DNA from 3 places in the Mesorhizobium sp. YR577 genome. Region 3 is predicted to be linked to each of the others. Evidence: predicted binding sites of a transcription regulator. Region 3 holds the regulator's gene; each other region holds the start of a gene.
The links. The regulator PhoB, encoded in region 3, activates phosphate uptake and scavenging genes when phosphate is short. The targets are predictions, from matches to a motif close to TGTCATNNANCTGTCAT.

Region 1 (7,403 bases), on a different contig from region 3:
CATGTCATGGTTCGTCGCGCGCAAGGCCCGTCAGCGCCAGATGGCGACGGGACAACCGTTTCCGATCCTGTGGACTTCCATCGGCTTGATCGTCGGCCTGCCTCTGCTGGCATTCATCTTCAGCGGTTTTCCGCTGACCTTTGATTTTCCGAAGCAATCCACGTTCAATCTGACCGGTGGTTTCCAGGTGAAGCCGGAGTTTCTGGCGCTTTATCTTGCCCTGTCCTTCTACACGGCAGCCTTCATCGGCGAGATCGTTCGCGCCGGCATCATGGGGGTGAACAAGGGGCAGAGCGAGGCGTCCTTTGCTCTTGGCTTGCGGCCCGCGCAGACGCTGAGGCAGGTGGTGGTGCCGCAGGCCATGCGCATCGTCATACCGCCGCTCACCAGCCAGTATCTGAACCTGACCAAGAACTCGTCGCTTGCCATCGCGATCGGCTATCCCGATCTCGTTGCAACGGGCGGAACGGTGCTGAACCAGACCGGCCAGGCCATTGAAGTCGTGGTGATCTGGATGGTCGTCTATCTCGGCCTCAGCCTGGTGACGTCGGCCTTCATGAACTGGTTCAATGCCAAGATGGCTTTGGTGGAGAGGTAAGGTCATGCAAGAACACGATCTTTCCTATGTCCGCGCCGAAATGGCGGTATCCGAGCCGGCGCCGGCGGGTGTGAGCGGGCTTGGCGCATGGGTTCGCAAGAACCTGTTCGCCACGCCCTTCGATTCCGCGCTGACGCTCGTCGGATTGCTGGTGGTGGCCTACATCATCCCGCCGCTCATCAACTGGGCGTTCATCAGCGCCCAGTGGACCGGCACCGACCGTACTTTCTGCGCGACGGTGGCCCAGGGCGGTGTGCAACCCGACGGCTGGTCCGGCGCTTGCTGGGCCTTCGTCAACGCGAAGTTCGGACAGTTCATGTTCGGCCGGTATCCGGTCGAAGAGCACTGGCGCGTCATCCTCGTAGCCATCATGTTCGTGGTGCTGCTGGTGCCGATGATGGTTCCTCGCATTCCTCGCAAGGGCCTGAACGCGATCCTGCTTTTTGCCGTGTTTCCCATCGTCGCCTACTTCCTGCTCACCGGCGGCTGGTTCGGCCTGACGCATGTCGAGACCCCGCTGTGGGGTGGCCTGCTGGTGACGCTGGTTCTGTCCTTTGTCGGCATTGCCGTTTCGCTGCCGCTTGGCATCGTGCTTGCGCTCGGGCGGCGCTCGAAGATGCCGGTCGTCAAGATGATCTGCGTGATCTTCATCGAGGCGGTTCGCGGCGTTCCGCTGGTGACGGTGCTGTTCATGGCCAGTGTCATGTTCCCGCTGTTCCTGCCGGCCGGCATGACCTTCGACAAGCTGTTGCGGGCGCTTATCGGCGTTGCGCTGTTTGCTTCGGCCTATATGGCCGAAGTGGTGCGCGGCGGTCTGCAGGCGATCCCGAAAGGGCAGTATGAAGGTGCCGATTCGCTGGGCCTGAGCTATTGGCAGAAAACGGGACTGATCGTGCTGCCGCAGGCGCTCAAGCTGGTCATTCCAGGCATCGTCAATACCTTCATCGGCCTCTTCAAGGATACGAGCCTGGTCTACATCATCGGCATGTTCGATCTGCTCGGCGTGGTGCGCCAGAACTTTTCGGACGCCGCCTGGGCCTCACCGCAGACGCCGATTTCGGGGCTGGTCTTTGCCGGTTTCGTTTTCTGGCTGTTCTGTTTCGGCATGTCGCGCTATTCCATTTACATGGAACGACGCCTCGATACCGGCCACAAAAGATAAATAAAGGGGAAGGCCAATGGCCATAGAAAACGCAGTCAGCGCCGAGGAGATCAAGGTCGATCTCGGCAAGATGCAGATCTCGGATACCGACGTCGCCATCGATATCGTCAACATGCACAAATGGTATGGCGATTTCCACGTCCTGAAGGACATCAATCTCCGGGTCATGCGTGGCGAGCGCATCGTCATTTGCGGACCTTCCGGGTCCGGCAAATCGACGATGATCCGCTGCATCAACCGTCTGGAAGAGCACCAGAAGGGCAAGATCATCGTCGACGGCAAGGAACTGACCAACGATCTGAAGAAGATCGACGAGGTCCGCCGCGAAGTCGGCATGGTGTTCCAGCACTTCAACCTGTTTCCGCATCTGACGATCCTGGAAAACTGCACGCTGGCGCCGATCTGGGTGCGCAAGACGCCGAAGAAGCAGGCCGAAGAAATCGCCATGCACTTCCTGAAGCGCGTGAAGATCCCTGAGCAGGCCAACAAATATCCCGGCCAGCTCTCCGGCGGCCAGCAGCAGCGCGTGGCGATTGCCCGCTCGCTGTGCATGAATCCGCGCATCATGCTGTTCGATGAGCCGACCTCGGCGCTCGATCCGGAAATGATCAAGGAAGTGCTGGAAACCATGGTGGGCCTTGCCGAGGAAGGCATGACCATGCTGTGCGTGACCCACGAGATGGGTTTTGCGCGGAAAGTCGCCAACCGCGTGATCTTCATGGATCAGGGCCAGATCGTCGAACAGAATACCCCGGCGGAGTTCTTCGATCACCCGCAGCATGAACGTACCAAGCTGTTCCTGTCGCAAATCCTGCATTGATCTTTTGGTACGCGCATTCGGTGCGTGCGCTCTCGATCATGAAAGAAGCCCGGCTGAAACTCGGCCGGGCTTCTTTGCGTAAGCAAGTGCAATGGCCATCGAGGTCGCGCTCAGGATCGGTTCGGCTTCAATGAAACGACTTATTCGCTTCGCCGGTCTGGTGCTGCTCGCGGTTATCGTTGCGGTGGCCTTGGGAACACTGGTGCCGCGACCGCTGTTTCAATCCGGCGAGGCAGGGCAGGGGCCGCTCCGCCGCATCCTCGTGCTGACCAACCCGATCCACACCGACATCGCCGTTCCGATCGACGATGATTTGCTGGAACGCTTCGCCTTTTTGCGCGAGGCGGGTCTGCCCGTCGATCTGTCTGAAGCGCGCTATCTCATCTTCGGCTGGGGCAGCCGGGCTTTCTACATCGGCACGCCGGCCTGGTCGGAGCTTCGCGCCGGGCCGGTGTTCCGCGCGCTGACGCTCGACAATTCGGCCATGCATGTCGAAGTCGCCGGCGACATTCCGGAACCAAACCCGGCCGTTGCCGCCTATGAAATCGGTGAAGCTGGTTTCCAGCGCCTGCTGGCTTTTATTGAGCAGGGCTTTCGGCAGGGAGCGAACGGCCCCGAACTGATCGAAGGGGCGGCCTATGGCGACTACGACGCCTTCTTTGAAGCCAATGGCTATTTCAACGCTGTGGTGGGCTGCAACACCTGGACGGCGGGAGCATTGCGGGCGGGCGGCTTGCAGACGGGTTGGTGGAACCCACTGCCGGTCACGCTTGGTTACTCGCTTCGGCTGCACAATTGAGAGCTATCGACCGGACGGTTTCCAGCCATAGAGCCAGTCCATGTCGGCGGCGAGCTTTTCGGGCGGGCGCGTCTTCAGAACCAGATTGCGGGCCAGCGCGACCGGCCCTCTCGCATGCCAGGCGAAATGGTTGAAAGCGCCGCGGCGGGCGACCTTTTCGATCCGCGGGCGGCGCGATGCTTCCCAGGCGGCGAGGGCGCTCGACCAATCTTCCGGTGTGGCGGCCACGTATGCGGCAAGGGTTTCGGCGTCTTCGATGGCCATCGCCGCCCCTTGCGCCGCAAAAGGCGTCATCGCGTGCGCTGCGTCGCCGATGAGGGCGAGACCGGGAGCGATCCATGGCGCATTCGGGTCGACGGTGTGGATTGGCCATGCTGTCCATGGGCCGGCGTTTTCGGCCAATTGCGCAAGCGCTGGCGCTGTGTTGCGCATCGCCTGTTTCAGGATGGAAATGTCGGCCTTGCCCGACCATCCCTCAGCAATGCCTTTTCCCGGCGTGAAGGCGACGAGATTGAACGCGGCCCCGCTGCGTACCGGATAGGCGATGAGGTGAAAGCCCGAATGCAGGAAGGCCATCACCGAATCCGTCGAACCGATTTCGGCAAAGGCACGGCCTTGCGGGCTTTGGCTGTCGATCATCGTGCGCCAGGCGAGTTCGCCGGTAAAACGGCTCTTTGCATTCGCCCCACCGCGCAGCGCCGACCAGACGCCATCCGCGCCAACGACGAGGCGGGCGTCTGCCGGCTCGCTTTTTCCGGACTGATCGACTGAGACGGAAGCACCACCGTCACCCACAGTCACGCTGCGGACGGTAGCGCCTTTGACAAGCTGTATCGCCGGCTGCCGGGATATGGCTTCCAGCAATGCGCCTTGCAGATCGGCGCGATGCGCAACGACATAGGGGGCACCCCAGCGTTTCTGAGCCATTGCGCCAAGCGGTACGCGGGCGAGTTCTCTCAGGGTTTTGGCGTCGCGCAGGATGACTGCTTCAGGCTGCACCGCCTTGGGAAGCAAAAATTGCAGCACACCGAGATCATCGAGGATGCGGGTGGCGTTGGGCGAAAGCTGGATGCCCGCGCCGGCTTCCTCGAGCTTTTCCGAGCGCTCGAAGATTTCCACGGCAAAGCCGCGGCTGGCAAAGGCGAGAGCCGCCGTCAGCCCGGCAATGCCGGCGCCCGCGATGACGATCTTTCCGGGGTGAGAAATATCCACCGGATCAATCGCCGCAAGCAGCGCCGGTCAGGCGGCGCGAACGACGTAGAGGCAGTTTTCCGGACGCGTCTCGCTGGCCTTCAGCGTGCCGTTGAACCGGTACAGCGTCGAGCAATAGGGGCAGACCTTTTCCGAGTCGGCGCCCATGTCGAGAAAGACATGCGGATGGTCGAAGGGCGGGTTTGCGCCCACGCACATGAATTCCTTCACGCCGATTTCAATCACGGCATGACCTGCATCGTTCTGGAAGTGGGGAATGGAACCGCCAGCCATGGCTTTCTCCTGTCGATTACATCTCGCTCTTAGCAAGCGTTTGAAGCATAGCCAACCTCTTTGCAAGCCATGTGAAATCAAACTGTCGCAAAACCCTGTCAGGAGATAAGCTGAGCCGAATAAGCGGCTGTGGTCGCATAAAGGATAAAGAGGGACATGAACGAGCTAAGACCGGTCCAGGCCGAATTCACCACCGTCAGCACCGCCGACGGCGATGCGTCCGCAGGCAATCCGGACCGTTTCGTCAATCGTGAGTTCTCATGGCTCCAGTTCAACCGCCGCGTTCTTGAGGAATCGCAGAACCCGAACCATCCGCTGCTGGAGCGCGTTCGCTTCCTGTCGATATCGGCCGCCAATCTCGACGAATTCTTCATGGTGCGCGTTGCCGGCCTTGCCGGGCAGATACGCGAAAACATCTCCATCAAAAGCCCCGACGGGCGCACGCCCGAGCAGCAGCTCGAACAGCTTCTTGTCGAGGTCGGCCGTCTGCAGGAAGACCAGCAGACGAGCCTTTCCGGCCTGATCGGTTTGCTCAAGAAGGAAGGTATCGAGAGCATCACCGGTGATGCGCTGACCAAGGATGAGAAGACCTGGCTCGAAAACCACTTTCAGGAGCAGGTTTTCCCCGTCCTGACGCCGCTATCCATCGACCCGGCGCATCCATTCCCATTTATTCCCAATCTGGGCTTCTCGATTGCGCTGCAATTGCGTCACCGCAAGAACGGCGAGGAAATGACGGCGCTGCTGCGCCTGCCGACCGCGCTGAGGCGGTATATCCGTCTGCCGGATCGCAAGAACTGCGTGCGCTTTATCCCGATCGAAGAGACGGTGAACATCTTCATCGGCAAGCTTTTCCCCGGTTACGAAGTCAAAGGCTCCGGCACGTTCCGGATCATCCGAGACAGCGATATCGAGGTCGAGGAAGAGGCCGAAGATCTGGTGCGGCTGTTCGAGACGGCGCTGAAGCGCCGGCGTCGCGGTTCGGTGATCCGCATCGAGTTCGACGGTCAGATGCCGGATGAATTGCGGGAATTCGTTGCCACGGAACTTGGCGTATCCTCCTCGCGCATCAGCGTGCTGACCGGGCCGTTGGCGCTGAACCAGATTTCCGAACTTGTCGCCGTGCCGCGCGACGACCTGAAATTCACGCCCTACAATCCGCGCTTTCCCGAGCGCGTCCGCGACCATCGCGGCGATTGCTTCGCCGCCATCCGCGAAAAGGATTTCATCGTCCACCACCCTTACGAATCCTTCGACGTGGTGGTGCAGTTCCTGCGCCAGGCTGCTGCCGATCCCGATGTCGTGGCGATCAAGCAGACGCTCTACCGCACCTCGAACGACAGCCCGATCGTGCGCGCGCTGGTCGATGCGGCGGAGGCCGGCAAGTCGGTCACGGCGCTGGTCGAGTTGAAGGCGCGCTTCGACGAGGAGGCCAATATCCGCTGGGCGCGCGATCTGGAGCGTGCCGGCGTGCAGGTCGTGTTCGGCTTCATCGAGCTGAAAACGCACGCCAAGATGTCGCTGGTGGTGCGCCGTGAGGACAACCGCCTGCGCAATTATGTCCATCTCGGCACCGGCAATTATCATCCGATCACCGCCCGCATCTACACCGATCTGTCCTTCTTCACGACCGATTCGCACATCGCCCACGATGTCGCGCAGCTTTTCAACTTCATTACCGGTTATGCCGAACCGGCCGACGAGATGCATCTGGCGATGTCGCCGCTGACGCTGCGCAGCCGGATTCTGAAACACATTTCCGATGAGGTTTCTCACGCCCTGGAAGGCCGGCCGGCGCAGATCTGGCTGAAGATGAATTCGCTGGTCGATCCGATGATCATCGATGCGCTCTACGACGCCAGCAGGGCGGGGGTGGAGATCGACCTGGTCGTGCGCGGCATATGCTGCCTAAGGCCGCAGGTTCCGGGACTTTCTGAAAACATCCGGGTGAAATCGATCATCGGCCGCTTCCTCGAACACAGCCGGATTTATTGCTTCGGCAACGGCCATGGCCTGCCTTCGGACGACGCCATCGTCTACATCAGTTCGGCCGATTTGATGCCGCGCAACCTCGACCGCCGCGTCGAAACCATGGTTCCGATCACCAATCCAACTGTGCATGAACAGGTGCTTGGCCAGATCATGCTCGGAAACATCATGGACAACCAGCAAAGTTTCGAAGTATTGGCTGACGGTACCTCGCGGCGCATAGTGCTGGACGAGGGGGAAGAGCCGTTCAACGCGCAGGAATATTTCATGACGAATCCGAGCCTGTCTGGGCGGGGAGATGCACTGAAATCGCATGCGCCCAAGCGCATCGCGCAGTTCAAGCGGCGCAAGAAGTCCAGCGCAACCGGTAGCTGATGATTGCACAATCCCAGGGTCGGCTTCAGGATCGCCGACCGATTTCCATCATCGACATTGGGTCGAACTCGATCCGTCTTGTCGTGTATGAAGGCATATCCCGTTCTCCGACGGTTCTGTTCAACGAAAAGATGCTGGCCGGCCTTGGTCGCGGCATCGTTTCGACGGGCAAGCT
Region 2 (7,403 bases), on a different contig from region 3:
CCAACCAATCCGATGGAAATCATGACCGGCACCGCCTCAGCACCCGTAAACGACAGGATGGCTCCACCGGCAAGATTGGCGCCGAGAAAGGCCGCCGAGCCCCAGATTCGCATATTGGCATAGGTGGAACCGAAACGCCTGACGCCTGAAAGCGCCAATGAATCGGTAAGCGGCGCATGCGGCGTCCATGCCACCGCCAGCGCAAGCGAAACGCCGAGCACGGTCACATAGGTGGGTGGCAGAAAATAGCCCGCCGAGATCAGCAGCGCCGCCGCAACCATCACGATCAGCACATTGGCGCGATCCTTCGCCTCGTCGGCCATGGCAGAGATGAACGGCGTTGTGACGACGCGCAGAAACATTGGCGCGGCAAGGATGATGGCGATCTTCTCCGCGTCGAAGCCTTTTGCCTCCAGCCACAACGGGAAATAAGGAAGATGCACGCCCTGCGGAATGAAAAGAGCAGCAAAGATCAGCGAAATGCGCAGTTCGAAATGACGCGGCTTGACGAGCTGTTCAGGCGAGAGCGGCGGCAATGACATTGAGGGCGCGCAGTCCAGGTAGCGCGACTCATGCGAAAAGATTCAGCCGCGTAGCTGGCTCACTTAACACGGTGAGGATGGCTGCGAAACGTCCTGGTCCAGCCATTTCCTGCGCCAGGCGCTTATGGCTCCGCGGCAAAACCATTGGCTGCGCTGCAGCGTTCCGCACTGCCGGCTGGTGGCCCTGATGATTGCCGAGCACGCCAAGTCGCATGGCGCGCCTGCTTGCCGGTTGCGGCGTCGTCGATGACGCCGGGGCATGCAGTGGCAAGCCTTCGGCGCGCTTGCGGCGCCCGTCTGCCAGATCTCTAAACATGGTCGATTGCCCGTCAGGCTGCCTTGACGCCGCCGCCTTCGATTACCGTCGGCACAAAAGTTGTTTCGGCGGCCGGAGCTTTTGCCTGAACCTGCGGCCACCACAGGATTTCCATCGAACCGTCGAAATGCTCCACCACCGCCGTGCAGCTTTCAACCCAATCGCCGGTGTTGATGTACCGCACGTCGCCGAAATCCTCGATCACCGCGTGATGGATATGACCACAGATGACGCCATCGACATCCGAACGGCGCGCCTCCTCGGTCAGGACATCTTGGAAGGCGCCGATGAAATTCACCGCCTTCTTGACCTTGACCTTGGCCCAGGACGAGAACGACCAGTACGGCATGCCGAACAGACGCCGCGCCCGCGAGACGACCCGGTTGACGATGATGGCCATGTCGTAGGCCTTGTCGCCGAGATAGGCGAGCCAGCGGGCATTGTGAACGATCGTGTCAAACTGGTCGCCGTGAATGACGAGATAGCGCTTGCCGTCGGCAGCCTCGTGAATGGCGCGGTCGGCAACGACGATGCCGCCAAAATGCACGCCCTGGAACATGCGCAGGAACTCGTCGTGGTTTCCGGCGATGTAGATGATGTTGGTGCCCTTGCGCGCCTGGCGCAGCAGTTTCTGGACGACATCATTGTGGGTCTGCGGCCAGTGCCAAGACCTGCGCAGCCGCCAGCCGTCGACGATGTCGCCGACGAGATAGATGGTCTCCGCCTCGTGATGGCGCAGGAAATCGATCAGGAACTCCGCCTTGGCCGGCTTGGAGCCCAGATGGACGTCAGAAATGAACAGGGTGCGGAATGCGCGAGGTGCTTCGCCGGACATGGGTTCTGTTCCGTTGCTGTCGCGCAGCCTATGCCCCGATTCATGCAACAGGCGTATGACGGTTGCGGTTTGCGTCACCGACGCGATAGGTTGGCCGCCTGCAAATCGGAGAAAGCGCATCATGGATCTCGGCATTCGGGGAAAGACAGCGATCGTCTGCGCATCAAGTCGCGGGTTGGGACGCGGCTGCGCTATCGCCTTGGCGGAAGCCGGCTGCGATCTTGTCGTCAACGGACGCGACGCGGCGATCCTGGCGAAAACCGCGCAGGAGATTCGCGACCGCTTTGGCGTGAAGGTTATCGAAGTTCCGGGCAGCGTTTCCGACTCGGAGGTTCAGAAGCAATTGCTGGCGGCAGCCCCCGCACCCGACATTCTGGTCAACAACAATGGCGGGCCGCCCTTCCGCGATTTCAAGGAACTCGACCGGCAGAAAATGCTCGACGGCGTCGTCAACAACATGATCACGCCGATCGAGCTCATCCAGTCCGTAGTCGGGGGCATGGCCGAGCGCGGCTTCGGCCGCATCGTCAACATCACGTCGCTGTCGGTCTATGTGCCGATTCCCGGCCTTGATCTGTCGTCGGGTGCGCGTGCCGGCCTGACATCGTTCCTGGCTGGCGTTGCCCGCACGGTTGCCGACCGCAACGTGACCATCAACAACATGCTTCCGGGCAAGCTCGACACAGACCGGCTTCGTGGCCCGCACGAGCCAGGCAGCGTCGAGTCGCCCGAAGCAGCACGTGAGCGCAAGACGCGTATCAGCGCCGACGTTCCGGCCAAACGCCTCGGCACGCCGGAAGAGTTCGGCCAGATCTGCGCGTTTCTCTGCTCGGTTCACGCGGGTTATCTCACCGGCCAGAACATACCCGTCGATGGCGGGCTCTATGTGAGCGCCTTCTAGCGGGAATTCACCGGCCGATTCATTTCGCGAGATTCTGACGGCAAATGACTGGAATCATGGGAACTTCCCGATTCCAGTTATTTTCGTTCACGGACCGCCTCGAAAAACCGGAATCGCATGATAAAACACAGTCGAAACGATCGAATACGGGGTTAGACCGCAACCATGGACAACGAGAAAAACAACGATGCGGCGCGTTCCGATTTCGAAGAGGCGGCGCTGTATTTCCATAAATACCCGGTGCCGGGAAAGCTGGAGATTCAGGCAACCAAGCCCCTCGGCAATCAGCGCGACCTGGCGCTGGCCTATTCGCCAGGCGTGGCCGCACCGTGCCTCGCGATCAGGGACGATCCCGCAACGGCTGCGGACTATACCGCGCGCGCCAATCTGGTCGGCGTGGTCTCGAACGGCACTGCCGTGCTCGGCCTCGGCAATATAGGTCCCCTCGCCTCCAAGCCGGTGATGGAAGGCAAGGCCGTCCTGTTCAAGAAATTCGCCGGCATCGATGTGTTCGACATCGAGATCGACGCGCCTGAGATCGACCGCATGGTCGAGACCATTTCGGCACTTGAGCCGACTTTCGGCGGCATCAACCTCGAAGACATCAAGGCTCCCGAGTGCTTCGAGGTGGAGGAGCGTTTGAAGGCTAGGATGAAAATCCCGGTCTTCCACGACGACCAGCACGGCACCGCGATCATCGTTGCGGCAGCGGTGCTGAACGGTCTCGAATTCGCCGGCAAAAAGATCGAGGACATCAAGATCGTCACGTCGGGTGCTGGAGCAGCCGCCCTTGCCTGCCTCAACCTCCTGGTTTCGCTTGGCGCCAAGGTGGAAAACATCTGGGTCACCGACCGTTTCGGCGTCGCCTACAAGGGGCGGCTGGACGAGATGGACCGCTGGAAAGACCCTTATGTGAAGGACACCAATGCGCGCACGCTTGAGGATGTCATCGGCGGCGCGGACGTATTCCTCGGCCTCTCTGCAGCAGGCGTTCTGAAGCCTGAACTGCTCAAGCACATGGCGGAAAAGCCGCTTGTCCTGGCACTTGCCAACCCCACGCCGGAGATCATGCCGGAAGTCGCTCGCGCGGCTCGGCCGGACGCCATGATCTGCACCGGTCGGTCGGATTTCCCCAATCAGGTCAACAACGTACTGTGCTTTCCTTACATCTTTCGCGGTGCACTCGACTGCGGCGCGAGCGCTATCAATGAAGACATGAAGATGGCCGCCGTCCGCGCCATCGCCGCCCTTGCCCGCGAGGAGCCGTCAGACGTCGCGGCGCGTGCATATTCCGGCGAGACGCCGGTCTTCGGACCCGATTTTCTGATCCCCTCGCCGTTCGATCCGCGCCTGATCCTGAGGATCGCACCGGCGGTTGCAAAGGCCGCCTGCGACACCGGGGTTGCAACGCGACCCATTACCGATTTTCCGGCCTATATCGACCGGCTCAACCGCTTCGTCTTCCGCTCCGGCCTTGTCATGAAGCCGGTGTTTTCCACCGCGAAGATGTCGACGGCCAAGCGCGTCATCTATGCCGACGGCGAAGACGAGCGCGTGCTGCGCGCCGCACAGGTGGTGCTTGAGGAAGGCATTGCCGAGCCGATCCTTATCGGCCGCCCGAATGTCATCGATGTCCGGTTGCGGCGCTACGGCTTGCGCATTCGCCCCGGCACGGATTTCGAACTGATCAACCCCGAGGACGATCCGCGCTACCGCGACTATGTCGATCAGCTGATCGAGCTCACCGGCCGTCGCGGCGTGACCCAGGAAGCTGCGCGCACCATGGTCCGCACGGATACGACGGTCATCGCCGCACTTGCCATGCGGCGCGGCGATGCCGACGCCATGATCTGCGGCCTCGAAGGGCGATTTGCCCGTCATCTGCGCAATGTGACACTGATCATCGGACCGCGCGCCGGCGTCAGCGACCGTGATCTCTCCACACTGTCGATGCTGATTTCGAGCCGTGGCGTTACCTTCTTCACCGATACCTATGTGACGGTTGATCCCACCGCTGAGGAAATCGCCGAGATGACCATACTGGCGGCCGAGGAAATCCGCCGCTTCGGCATCGAGCCCAAGGCGGCACTGCTGTCGCACTCGAACTTCGGCTCGCGCGATTCTCCGAGCGCACTGAAGATGCGCGAGGCAGCAGCGATCCTGAAGAGGATCGCGCCCGACCTTCAGAGCGACGGTGAAATGCACGCCGACTCCGCTTTGTCGGAACATTTGCGGCAACGCGTCTATCCGCATTCCACGCTCAAGGGCGAAGCCAATCTCCTTGTCTTCCCCAATCTCGACTCCGCCAACATCGCGCTGACCACGGTGAAGCAGATGACGGACGCCCTGCATGTCGGGCCGATCCTGCTCGGCACCGAGCAACCCGCGCATATCCTGACGCCGTCGGTGACCTCGCGCGGCGTGGTGAACATGACCGCACTTGCAGTGGTGGAAGCAGCCCAAAAGGCACAGGCAACGATAGCCAAGGCAGGATGAAAGCCATCAACTAAAGCGATCACGAAAAGGTCAACTGTCCAAACGCAAATAAACAGTTAACCTCATATGTGGTAACGGAGTGACGCCTGATCAGCGGCGGAATCTTTGATCAGGCATAGCAAACGTTCGGGGGGCACCTGATGGCCGGGTTGAACGGTTTGGCACGTGCATTGGCGACGCTGTTCGCCTTGGCTTCAATCCTTTTCACAACTTCGGCGATGGCCGCCAGTTCCCGCGTTTGCCGTCAGCTCGAGGCCGAGCTTGCGTCCGCTGGTTCAGGCGGTGGCGGCTCTGCACAATTTCGCAGATACGATGCAGCCCTGAGCAAACAACGTCAGCAGCTTGCTGCCGCGAAGAGCAATGCGCGCGCCGCCGGCTGCGGTTTTTCCCTGTTTGGCAGCAATGTGCAGCAATGCGCCAGGATCAACGCAAACGTCCAGAAGATGGAGCGCAACCTCGACACACTTCAGCGCAGGCGCGATCAGTCTGCCGGACGTGGCGGCGGAAGGTCGCGGGTGACCATCCTCGCTTCTCTCAATGCCAATGGCTGCCGCAATCAAGTAGTTGCGCGTCAACCATTTGCTCCTGGCACGGACAATTCGGATAGAGGCAACTATCTGGTCGTGCAGCCAAAGGTTGAGACCGTCGAGCGGCGCGAGACAATCGACAACGCTCCAGTGCGTACCGCTAGGCAGGTCGCCAAGCCCAGTCAAGCATCTGGCATGCAAACGCCGAGCGGCCAGTATCGAACCGTCTGTGTGCGCACATGCGACGGATATTATTTCCCGATGTCGTTTGCGTCATCCAAGCGCGAATTCGCCCGCGACCAGCAGAATTGCCAGGCGATGTGTCCGGGCGCCGAAATGCAGGTCTTCTTCCATCAAAGCAGCCCTGTGGCAGTGCAGGAGGTCAAGGAAGGCGAAGAGGCACCCGAGATCACCGACGAGTCGGCCGATATGGTTTCCGCAGTCAACGGCAAGCCGTATTCCGAGATGCCGGCTGCTTATCTCTACAAGCGCGAAAGCCTGCCGAAGCCGGAAGGCTGCAGCTGCAACGCGCCTAAGAATTTCGAGGTGATTGCCGGAAACCCGCCACCGTCAAGCGAGGCGACCTCCTCGACGGAACCTAGCGCGTCTCCATCGATCATGCCCGTCGAGCCACCTGCCGTGCAGGAAACCCACGCAAGCTCCATTCAAAAGCTGGGACCGGAAACTTCGACGCCTGAAGAAACAAAGCCGTCCGAGGCAGCACCGCTGGACCCCAACCGCAGGGTCAGGGTCGTCGGGCCTGTATTTTTGCCTGATCCAGAAGGGGCAATAAATCTGCGAGCTCCGGCCCAGAGGCAAGTCCCGTAAGCGCCAGCCGCAAAGGCATGAACAACGTCTTGCCCTTGCGCTTGGTTTCTTCTTTTACGGCACCGGTCCAAGCCTTCCAGGTCGACCCGTCCCAAGGCTCTTCGGGGAGCATATCGAAAGCCTGGTTCACGAATTCACGGTCCTTGTCCGAGAGTTCGACGGGCTCTTCCGGGCCCTGATTAACGATGCGCCACCAGGTGACGGCGTCGGCGAGCTTCTCAAGATTTCCGCGCACGGCCAGCCAGAAAGGCTCAGCCTTCTCGCCCGAGACGCCGAGCGCCGAAAGCCGATCCTGCGCTTCGTTGAACGGCAGCTGATGAAGCAGTGCGCGGTTGAGCACGATGAGCTCGGCGGGATCGAATTTCGATGCGGACTTCGACGTGGCTGCTGGATCGAAACGGTCCGCAAGCTCTGACATATGGGGCATAGCGGTCACGCTTTCCGAAGTCCCAATCAAAACCGCAAGCGAGGCAACCGCCATTGGCTCCAAACCGGATTCGCGTAGGCTGCTGATCGAAAGCGCGCCGGTGCGCTTCGAAAGCCCCTCACCGGTGCTCGTCGTCAAAAGATTATGGTGCCCGAATGCCGGCGGCTCAGCGCCAAGCGCCTTGAACAGCGCAATCTGCACACCTGTATTGGTGACATGGTCGTCGCCGCGGATGACATGGGTCACGCCCATGTCGATATCGTCGACGACGGACGGCAGCGTATAGAGATAAGTGCCATCCTCGCGCACCAGAACCGGATCCGAAAGAGAAGCGAGATCGACGGTTTCTTCGCCGCGCACGACATCGTCCCATTGGATTTCGGTGCGTTCCGTCTCGAATGGGTTGTCCCTGAAATTCGGTAGCAGGAAACGCCAATGCGGCTTGCGGCCTTCGGCCTCCAGCGCCTCGCGCTCTTCACTCGTCAGCTTCAGCGCCTCGCGGCCATAAACCGGGGGCAGCTTGCGGGAGAG
Region 3 (7,403 bases):
GCGCGAGTCCTTCCACACCGAAACGGTCTGCGTGCCGAGCGCGATGCGGTTGAGCGCTGCATGGTCGGCATCCTGTCCCGAAACCGGAACCGAACCGGCCAGGCCCTGCGCGTCGAGCGCGGCAATCGCGCCGCCGGCAGTGCCGTCATTGGCGGCAACGACTGCATCGACCTTGTTGTCGTTGGCGGTCAGGAACTGCTCCATGTTCTTCTGCGCGTTGGCGGGCAGCCAGCCATCGGTATAGGCCTCGCCGACATTCTTGATCTTGCCGCTGTCGATCGCGTCCTTGAGCACTTCCATGGCGCCAGCGAACAGGAAGTCCGCGTTCGGATCGGAACCCGAGCCCTTGATGAAGACATAGTTGCCTTCCGGCTTGACGTCGAACACGCCCTTGGCCTGCATGCGCCCGACTTCCTTGTTGTCGAAGGTCAGGTAGAAGGCGTCCTTGTTTTCGATCAGGCGGTCATAGCCGACAACCGGAATGCCTTCGGCAACGGCCTTTTCGACGGCCGGTCCGATGGCGCTCGAATCCTGTGCCAGGATGATGAGCGCGTTGGCGCCCTGGCTGATCAGGCTTTCGACGTCGGTGAGCTGCTTGGCAGCCGACGACTGCGCATCAGCGGAAATGTACTTGTCGCCGGATGCTTCGAGAGCAGCCTTGATCGCGGCTTCGTCGGTCTTCCAGCGCTCTTCCTGGAAATTCGACCACGACACGCCGACGATCTTGTCCTTCGCATGCGCAACAGCGCCCAGCGACATGGACAGCGCAACACCCGCCAGCATGGCGGTTGCAAACTTCTTCATGATTTCCTCCCTGGCGCCATGACAGCGCAACGATACTTTGGCCCTCGGGCCCACCCAGAAGCTCTTTTTTTCGAGCCTCGAAAAAAAGAATGACGCATGCGCAGAGTTCTGTCAATATCCTTGTGCCGCTGTTGACGGGCCTGTCCGGTGAAGGGATGGTTCGCAACGGTTGCAAAGGCCAGGAACCCTCGTCCGAGGAGGGATCGCGGTCCAACAACAAGGCAGGAGCCGTTCCGCTTCGGCGGAATGAACAGGCTCCCGGGAGGAATACGAAAACATGTCGGTCGCGATCCGTCACGACGATCTGCGCAAGCGCAACCGCGCCATGGTCATTGCCGCCGTGCGCCAGGCGCAACAGCCGTCGCGCACCGAAATCGCCGGCTCGACCGGCCTCAGCCACTCGACCATTTCTGCAATCTCGTCGGACCTCATCGCCGAGGGCATCCTGCTGGAGGCCAAGGGACCCGAGGCGTCGTCACAAAAGCGCGGGCGGCCACAGGTGGCGCTGGAACTGAACCCCGATGCCGCCGAAATCGTCACCGTCGTCCTTTCCCTGAACTTCCTTTCGGTCGCGATCGTCGACTATTCCGGCAAGGTCGTGTCCGAGGAAGAGCGCAAGCTTGAAACGCTGACCATGTCCCGCGACGGCTTGATCGGCGAATGCGTGGCCATGGTGCGCCGGCAGATCGCGCTGCGTAGATCGGCCGGCCGGCGCGTGATGCGCATCGGCATGGCAGTACAGGGCATCACCGATTCCACCTCCCGAGCCATGCTGTGGACGCCGATTACGGCGCATACCCACATTGCGTTCGCCGACATCATCGAGGAAGCAACCGGCATTCCCGTGACCGTCGAGAACGACTGCAACATGATCGCGGTGGCGCTGAGATGGCGCAAGCCCGAGCGCTACCACAACGACTTCATCGCCGTGCTGCTTTCGCACGGCATCGGCATGGGCATGGTGCTGAAGGGCGAACTCTTCACCGGCACGCAATCCTCCGGCGGCGAGTTCGGCCATATGATCCACCGGCCCGATGGCGCGCTCTGCCGCTGCGGCCGCCGCGGCTGCGTCGAAGCCTATGCCGGCAACTACGCAATATGGCGCAAGGCAAAACAGGCAAGCGAAGACGACGCACCGCTCGCCGACATCAGCGATGGCGACATGCGCATGCTGGCAGATGTGGCGCGTGCAGGGCCCGGCCCCGAGCGCGAAGCGTTCCGCAAGGCCGGCGAAGCGATCGGCTTCGGCCTGGGAAGCCTGTTCGCGCTGATCGATCCCGCTCCGGTGGCTGTCGTCGGCATCGGCGCGACCGCTTTCGATCTGATCGAGCCGGCGCTGCGCGAAGCGATCGACAAGACCGCCGGCGGCCAGCACAACAAGGCGATTTCCTTCGATACAGAGCCGAACGAGCTTCCGCTCATCCGCGAGGGCAGCACCATGCAGGCGCTGACCTTTGTCGATCAGGAGATTTTTGCGCCGGGCGCAAGCCCGGCAACAGTCGGCCACAAGGTTGCCTGAGAAGCGCCAGGCAACGGCTCAGTCCTCGCGGATGGCGTAGCCCGAGCCGCGAATGGTGCGGATGACATCGGGCATGCGGCCCGTGTTGACGGCCTTGCGCAGCCGGCCGACATGCACGTCCACCGTGCGCTCGTCGATATAGATCGTCTCGCCCCAGACATTGTCGAGGAGTTGGCTGCGCGAGAAGACTCGGCCGGGATGGCGCATCATGAATTCGAGCAGGCGGAATTCCGTCGGCCCAAGCTTGATCTCGCTCTTCTTGCGATAGACGCGGTGGGCTTCGCGGTCGAGCACGATATCGCCGACCTTGAGCACGCTGGACAGCACTTCCGGCTTGGCGCGGCGCAGCAGTGCGCGCACCCGCGCCATGAATTCCGGCGTCGAGAACGGCTTGACCAGATAGTCGTCAGCCCCGGTGGAAAGCCCGCGCACGCGGTCGCTTTCCTCGCCACGCGCCGTCAGCATGATGATCGGCAGGCGCTCGGTTTCGGGGCGCATTCTCAGCCGTCGGCAAAGCTCGATGCCGGAAACCGCCGGCAGCATCCAGTCCAGCACCAGAAGATCGGGTACGTTTTCCTGAAGCCGGATCTCGGCTTCGTCGCCGCGCGGCACGATCTCGACCTGATAGCCTTCCGATTCGAGATTGTAGCGAAGCAGCACGCCCAGCGGCTCTTCGTCTTCGACCACCATGACTTTGGGTGCGATCATCAATTTGCCGTCCTGTTAACGCGATCCGGTTCGAGCCCCCTCGCCTTTCGCATGGTGTCCGGCGGGTTTCGCACCGCCGGTGGAACAAGCTTACCCTTTTAGAGCTTCGTGGCCAGCACGCCTCAGGCGGCCGGTGCAGTCATCGAAGTTTCATCCTGCTTCGGCCGATTGAGCGGAAGCTGCTTGCCGGTCATCACATAATAGGCGTTTTCGGCAATGTTGGTGACATGGTCGCCGATACGCTCCAGATTCTTGGCGCAGAACAGGAGATGTGTGCAAGCGGTTATGTTGCGCGGGTCTTCCATCATGTAGGTCAGGAGCTCGCGGAACACGGCGGTGTATTTGACGTCGATCTTCTCATCGGCGGCGCGCAACGCCTGCAACTCTTCAGGCCGGCGCGACACATAGTGGTCGACCACCTCCCGAACCTGATCCAGCACCATGCCCGACATCGCCTCGATCGAATGGGCAAGGTCGCGCGGCGTGGCGCTCTGGCCGACAGCGCTGACGCGCTTGGCGATGTTCTTGGCAAGGTCGCCGATCCGTTCCAGATCGCCGGCCATGCGGATGGCGCCGACCACGGCACGCAGGTCCTGCGCCATCGGCTGGCGCTTGGCGATCAGCGTGATCGCGCGCTCGTCGAGCTCGCGCTGGCGCGCGTCCATGATGGCGTCGTCCGAAACGACGCGCTGGCCGAGCGCATTGTCCGACTGGACCAGCGCCTGGATCGAAGCGCTGACCATCGAGCCGGCCAGGTCGCCCATATCCCGGATGAGACGGTCGATATGTCCCAGATCTTCATCGAAAGAGGTGACGGTATGTTCGCCCATGATGCTGTCCTTGCAATCCGCGTCGTGTTCGCGTCAGCCGAAGCGGCCGGTGATGTAGTCCTGGGTTCGCTTGTCGTCGGGGTTGGTGAACATCTTGTCGGTCGCACCTTCTTCGACGAGATAGCCGAGATGGAACATCGCCGTGCGCTGCGAAACGCGCGCCGCCTGCTGCATCGAGTGGGTGACGATGACGATCGTGTAGTTCTGGCGCAGTTCGTCGATCAGTTCCTCGACCCTTGCAGTCGCGATCGGATCGAGCGCCGAGCACGGCTCGTCCATCAGGATCACTTCGGGCGACACCGCGATGGCGCGCGCGATGCACAGGCGCTGCTGCTGGCCGCCGGAAAGGCCGGTGCCCGGCTCGAGCAGGCGGTCCTTGACCTCATTGAACAGGCCGGCCTTCTTCAGGCTGGTCTCGACGACATGGTCGAGTTCCGACTTCTTCTTGGCCAGGCCGTGGATGCGCGGTCCGTAGGCGACGTTCTCGTAGATCGACTTCGGGAACGGGTTCGGCTTCTGGAAGACCATGCCGACGCGGGCGCGCAGTTCGACCACGTCGATGTTCTTGTCGTAGATGTCTTCATTGTCGAGCGTGATCTTGCCGGTCACCCGCGCGCTGTCGATGGTGTCGTTCATGCGGTTGAGGCAGCGCAGGAAGGTCGACTTGCCGCAGCCCGAAGGGCCGATCAGCGCCGTCACCTGGTTCTCGCGCACGTCGAGGTCGACATCGAACAGCGCCTGCTTTTCGCCGTAGAACACGCCGACCTTGTTGCCGCGCATCTTGATGATTTCGTTGGGTGTGCCGCTCATTTTATCGCTCACTGCGCTTTCGAGTGCTTTCTCGGTCATGATGTTCATAACATGGTCCTTTTCTACCAGCGCCGTTCGAAGCGGCGGCGCAGCACGATCGCGGTGATGTTCATCGCCATCAGGAAGATGAGCAGGATGATGATGGCGCCCGACATGCGCTCGACGAAAGCGCGCTCGGCCTCGTTGGCCCACATGTAGATCTGCACCGGCAAGGCCGTCGCCGGCTCGAAAGGCGTCGTCGGATAATTGGCGACGAAGGCGACCATGCCGATCAAGAGCAGCGGCGCCGTCTCGCCCAGCGCACGCGCCAGGCCGATGATGGTGCCGGTCAGGATGCCGGGGGCTGCCAGCGGCAGGATGTGCTGGAACACCATCTGCATCTTGGATGCGCCGAGACCCAACGCTGCCGAACGGATCGACGGCGGCACTGCGGCAAGGGCGGCGCGCGTCGCGATGATGATCGTCGGCAGGGTCATCAGCGTCAGCACGAGGCCGCCGACAAAGGCCGCCGAACGCGGCAGGCCGAGGAAGTTGATGAACACCGACAGACCGAGCAGGCCGAAGACGATCGACGGCACCGCGGCCAGATTGTTGATGTTGACCTCGATCAGGTCGGTCAGGCGGCTCTTCTTGGCGAATTCCTCAAGATAGATCGAGGCGGCAACGCCGATGGGAAGGGCGAGCAGCAGCACGATCACCATCATGTAGAAGGAGCCGATGATCGCCACGCCCATGCCCGAGGTTTCAGGACGGCTGGACGCGCCGAAGGTGAACAGGCCCTTGTTGAAATGCTCGGCCATCGAACCGTCGGCCGTCAGCTGCTTCATCCAGATGACCTGCTGGTCGGAAACCTTGCGCCGCGCCTCATCGACATTGAGATCGATCTGACCCTTGAAGGCGGAGTCGAGATTGGCGGCGGCGAGAATGTCGACATTGCGCGTCGTGCCGATGACCGAGGGATCGGCGGCAACCACGTCACGCAGTTGCGTGCGCGCGCCGTCCGACAGGAAGCCCTTGAGCTTGCGGATCGTCACCTTGTCGTCCGGGTTGATGCCGAGCTTTGCGACCAGCGCATTCTCGGCCAGCTTGGGGTAATTGGCGGAGATCAGCACGCTCGGATCGGTGGCGCGCTTGTTGTCCGGATCGAGGATCTTCTCGTCGAAATTGATTGGCAGGGACACCGTCGTCTGCCAGAACGCCGTGTAGCCCTTGGAGACGATCGAAAACAGCATGATCGCGAGGAAGACGAGGCCGACCGAGATCGCCAGCATGCCGTAGATGCGAAAGCGGCGTTCGGCGGCGTAGCGGCGCTTCAGCCCGATATCGCGGCGCGGACGGGGGACGGCACCAGCCACTGTGTCCATGGAAATGTCGGTCATTCGTACTGTTCCCGGTACTTGCGCACGATGTAGAGGGCGAAGATGTTCATGATCAGCGTCAGGAAGAAGAGCGTGATACCCAGCGCGAAGGCGACCAGCGTCTGCGGCGAGTTGAACTCAAGGTCGCCGGTGAGCTGATTGACGATTTTGACGGTGATGGTGGTCATCGCCTCGAACGGATTGAGCGTCAGGTTTGCGGCCACGCCTGCGGCAAGCACCACGATCATCGTTTCGCCGATGGCGCGCGAGGCAGTGAGCAGAATGGCGCCGACGATGCCCGGCAGCGCGGCAGGCAGGATGACCTTGCGGATTGTCTCCGAGCGCGTAGCACCGAGGCCGAGCGAACCGTCACGCATAGCGCGCGGCACCGCGGTGATGATGTCATCCGACAGCGACGATACGACCGGGATGAGCATGACGCCCATGACGAGGCCAGCTGTCAGGATGCTCTGCGCCTGGATGAAGGAGGTGCCGCCGGCAAGGGCTGCACTGAGGTCGCGCAGGAAGGGCCCGAGCGTCACCAGTGCGAATATGCCGTAGACGATGGTCGGGATGCCGGCGAGCAGTTCCAGCGCCGGCTTGACCACGGCGCGCACCTTCGGCGAAGCATATTCGGCCATGTAGACCGCCGACATCAGGCCAACCGGAACGGCAACCAGCATGGCGACCAGCGCGATATAGAGCGTACCGGCAAGAAGCGGGATAAGGCCGAACTGACCAGCCGACTCGCCAGCGCCGGCGGCAGCAAAGCGCGGGTCCCAGACGGTGCCGAAGAAGAAGCTGAAGAAAGGCACGCGCTCGAAGAAGTTGATCGACTGGAACAGCATCGAAAGCACGATGCCGACCGTCGTCAGGATGGCGATGGTCGAGGCGCCGAGCAGGCCCCAGAGAATGAGCCTTTCGACATTGTTGCGCGCACGCGCCCTGACTTTGATCTGCGACAGGCCGAAGACGGCACCAGCGACGGCAAGTGCGAGAACCAGGACGCCGCCGATCAGCTGCATCGTGTCCTGCGTGCGGTTGGCATCCACCGCGATCGGTATCATGTAGTCCTGGGTGTCCGGCGCCAGCGCCACGCCGCGCGCTGCAAGCATGGGCTGCAGTTCGGCGAAGGTAGCCGGCAAATTGTTGGCCACTTCCGGCTCAAGCTTGCGCAGGCCGTTGGCGAGGCTCTTGGTCAGGCTGGCAGCCAATGTGCGGCTGGCAACAGCGCTTTCGGCGGTCTGTGCCGGCAACTGCCCATTGATATGGCTGTTGAGATAGACGCTGGAGCCGATGCTCCAGATGGCCAGCAGGAGAAGTGCGGGCAGCGTGGCGAGCAGGAAGGCCCACCAACCATGATAGTGAGCACGG

Region 1: a site for PhoB is predicted at 4,937-4,953, ahead of BM413_RS07985 (RNA degradosome polyphosphate kinase). Genes of this name have one in related genera too.
Region 2: a site for PhoB is predicted at 1,738-1,754, ahead of BM413_RS09485 (UDP-2,3-diacylglucosamine diphosphatase). Genes of this name have one in related genera too.

Annotation. Positions count from the first base shown of each region.
Region 1 covers NZ_FPBI01000004.1:236,976-244,378, reverse strand. Annotated here, with positions in the region: gene BM413_RS08015 (amino acid ABC transporter permease) at 1-598, shown strand, start outside; gene BM413_RS08010 (amino acid ABC transporter permease) at 603-1,760, shown strand; gene BM413_RS08005 (amino acid ABC transporter ATP-binding protein) at 1,777-2,580, shown strand; gene BM413_RS08000 (TIGR02117 family protein) at 2,711-3,379, shown strand; gene BM413_RS07995 (FAD-dependent monooxygenase) at 3,383-4,591, opposite strand; gene BM413_RS07990 (zinc-finger domain-containing protein) at 4,619-4,864, opposite strand; gene BM413_RS07985 (RNA degradosome polyphosphate kinase) at 5,021-7,228, shown strand; gene ppx (exopolyphosphatase) at 7,228-7,403, shown strand, end outside.
Region 2 covers NZ_FPBI01000005.1:205,961-213,363, reverse strand. Annotated here, with positions in the region: gene BM413_RS09490 (MFS transporter) at 1-542, opposite strand, end outside; gene BM413_RS09485 (UDP-2,3-diacylglucosamine diphosphatase) at 872-1,693, opposite strand; gene BM413_RS09480 (SDR family oxidoreductase) at 1,815-2,594, shown strand; gene BM413_RS09475 (NADP-dependent malic enzyme) at 2,760-5,090, shown strand; gene BM413_RS33070 (hypothetical protein) at 5,366-5,665, opposite strand; gene BM413_RS33065 (DUF2865 domain-containing protein) at 5,813-6,445, shown strand; gene gltX (glutamate--tRNA ligase) at 6,363-7,403, opposite strand, start outside.
Region 3 covers NZ_FPBI01000001.1:390,420-397,822, reverse strand. Annotated here, with positions in the region: gene xylF (D-xylose ABC transporter substrate-binding protein) at 1-804, opposite strand, end outside; gene BM413_RS02020 (ROK family protein) at 1,082-2,323, shown strand; gene phoB (phosphate regulon transcriptional regulator PhoB) at 2,342-3,031, opposite strand; gene phoU (phosphate signaling complex protein PhoU) at 3,154-3,861, opposite strand; gene pstB (phosphate ABC transporter ATP-binding protein PstB) at 3,895-4,719, opposite strand; gene pstA (phosphate ABC transporter permease PstA) at 4,734-6,050, opposite strand; gene pstC (phosphate ABC transporter permease subunit PstC) at 6,047-7,403, opposite strand, start outside.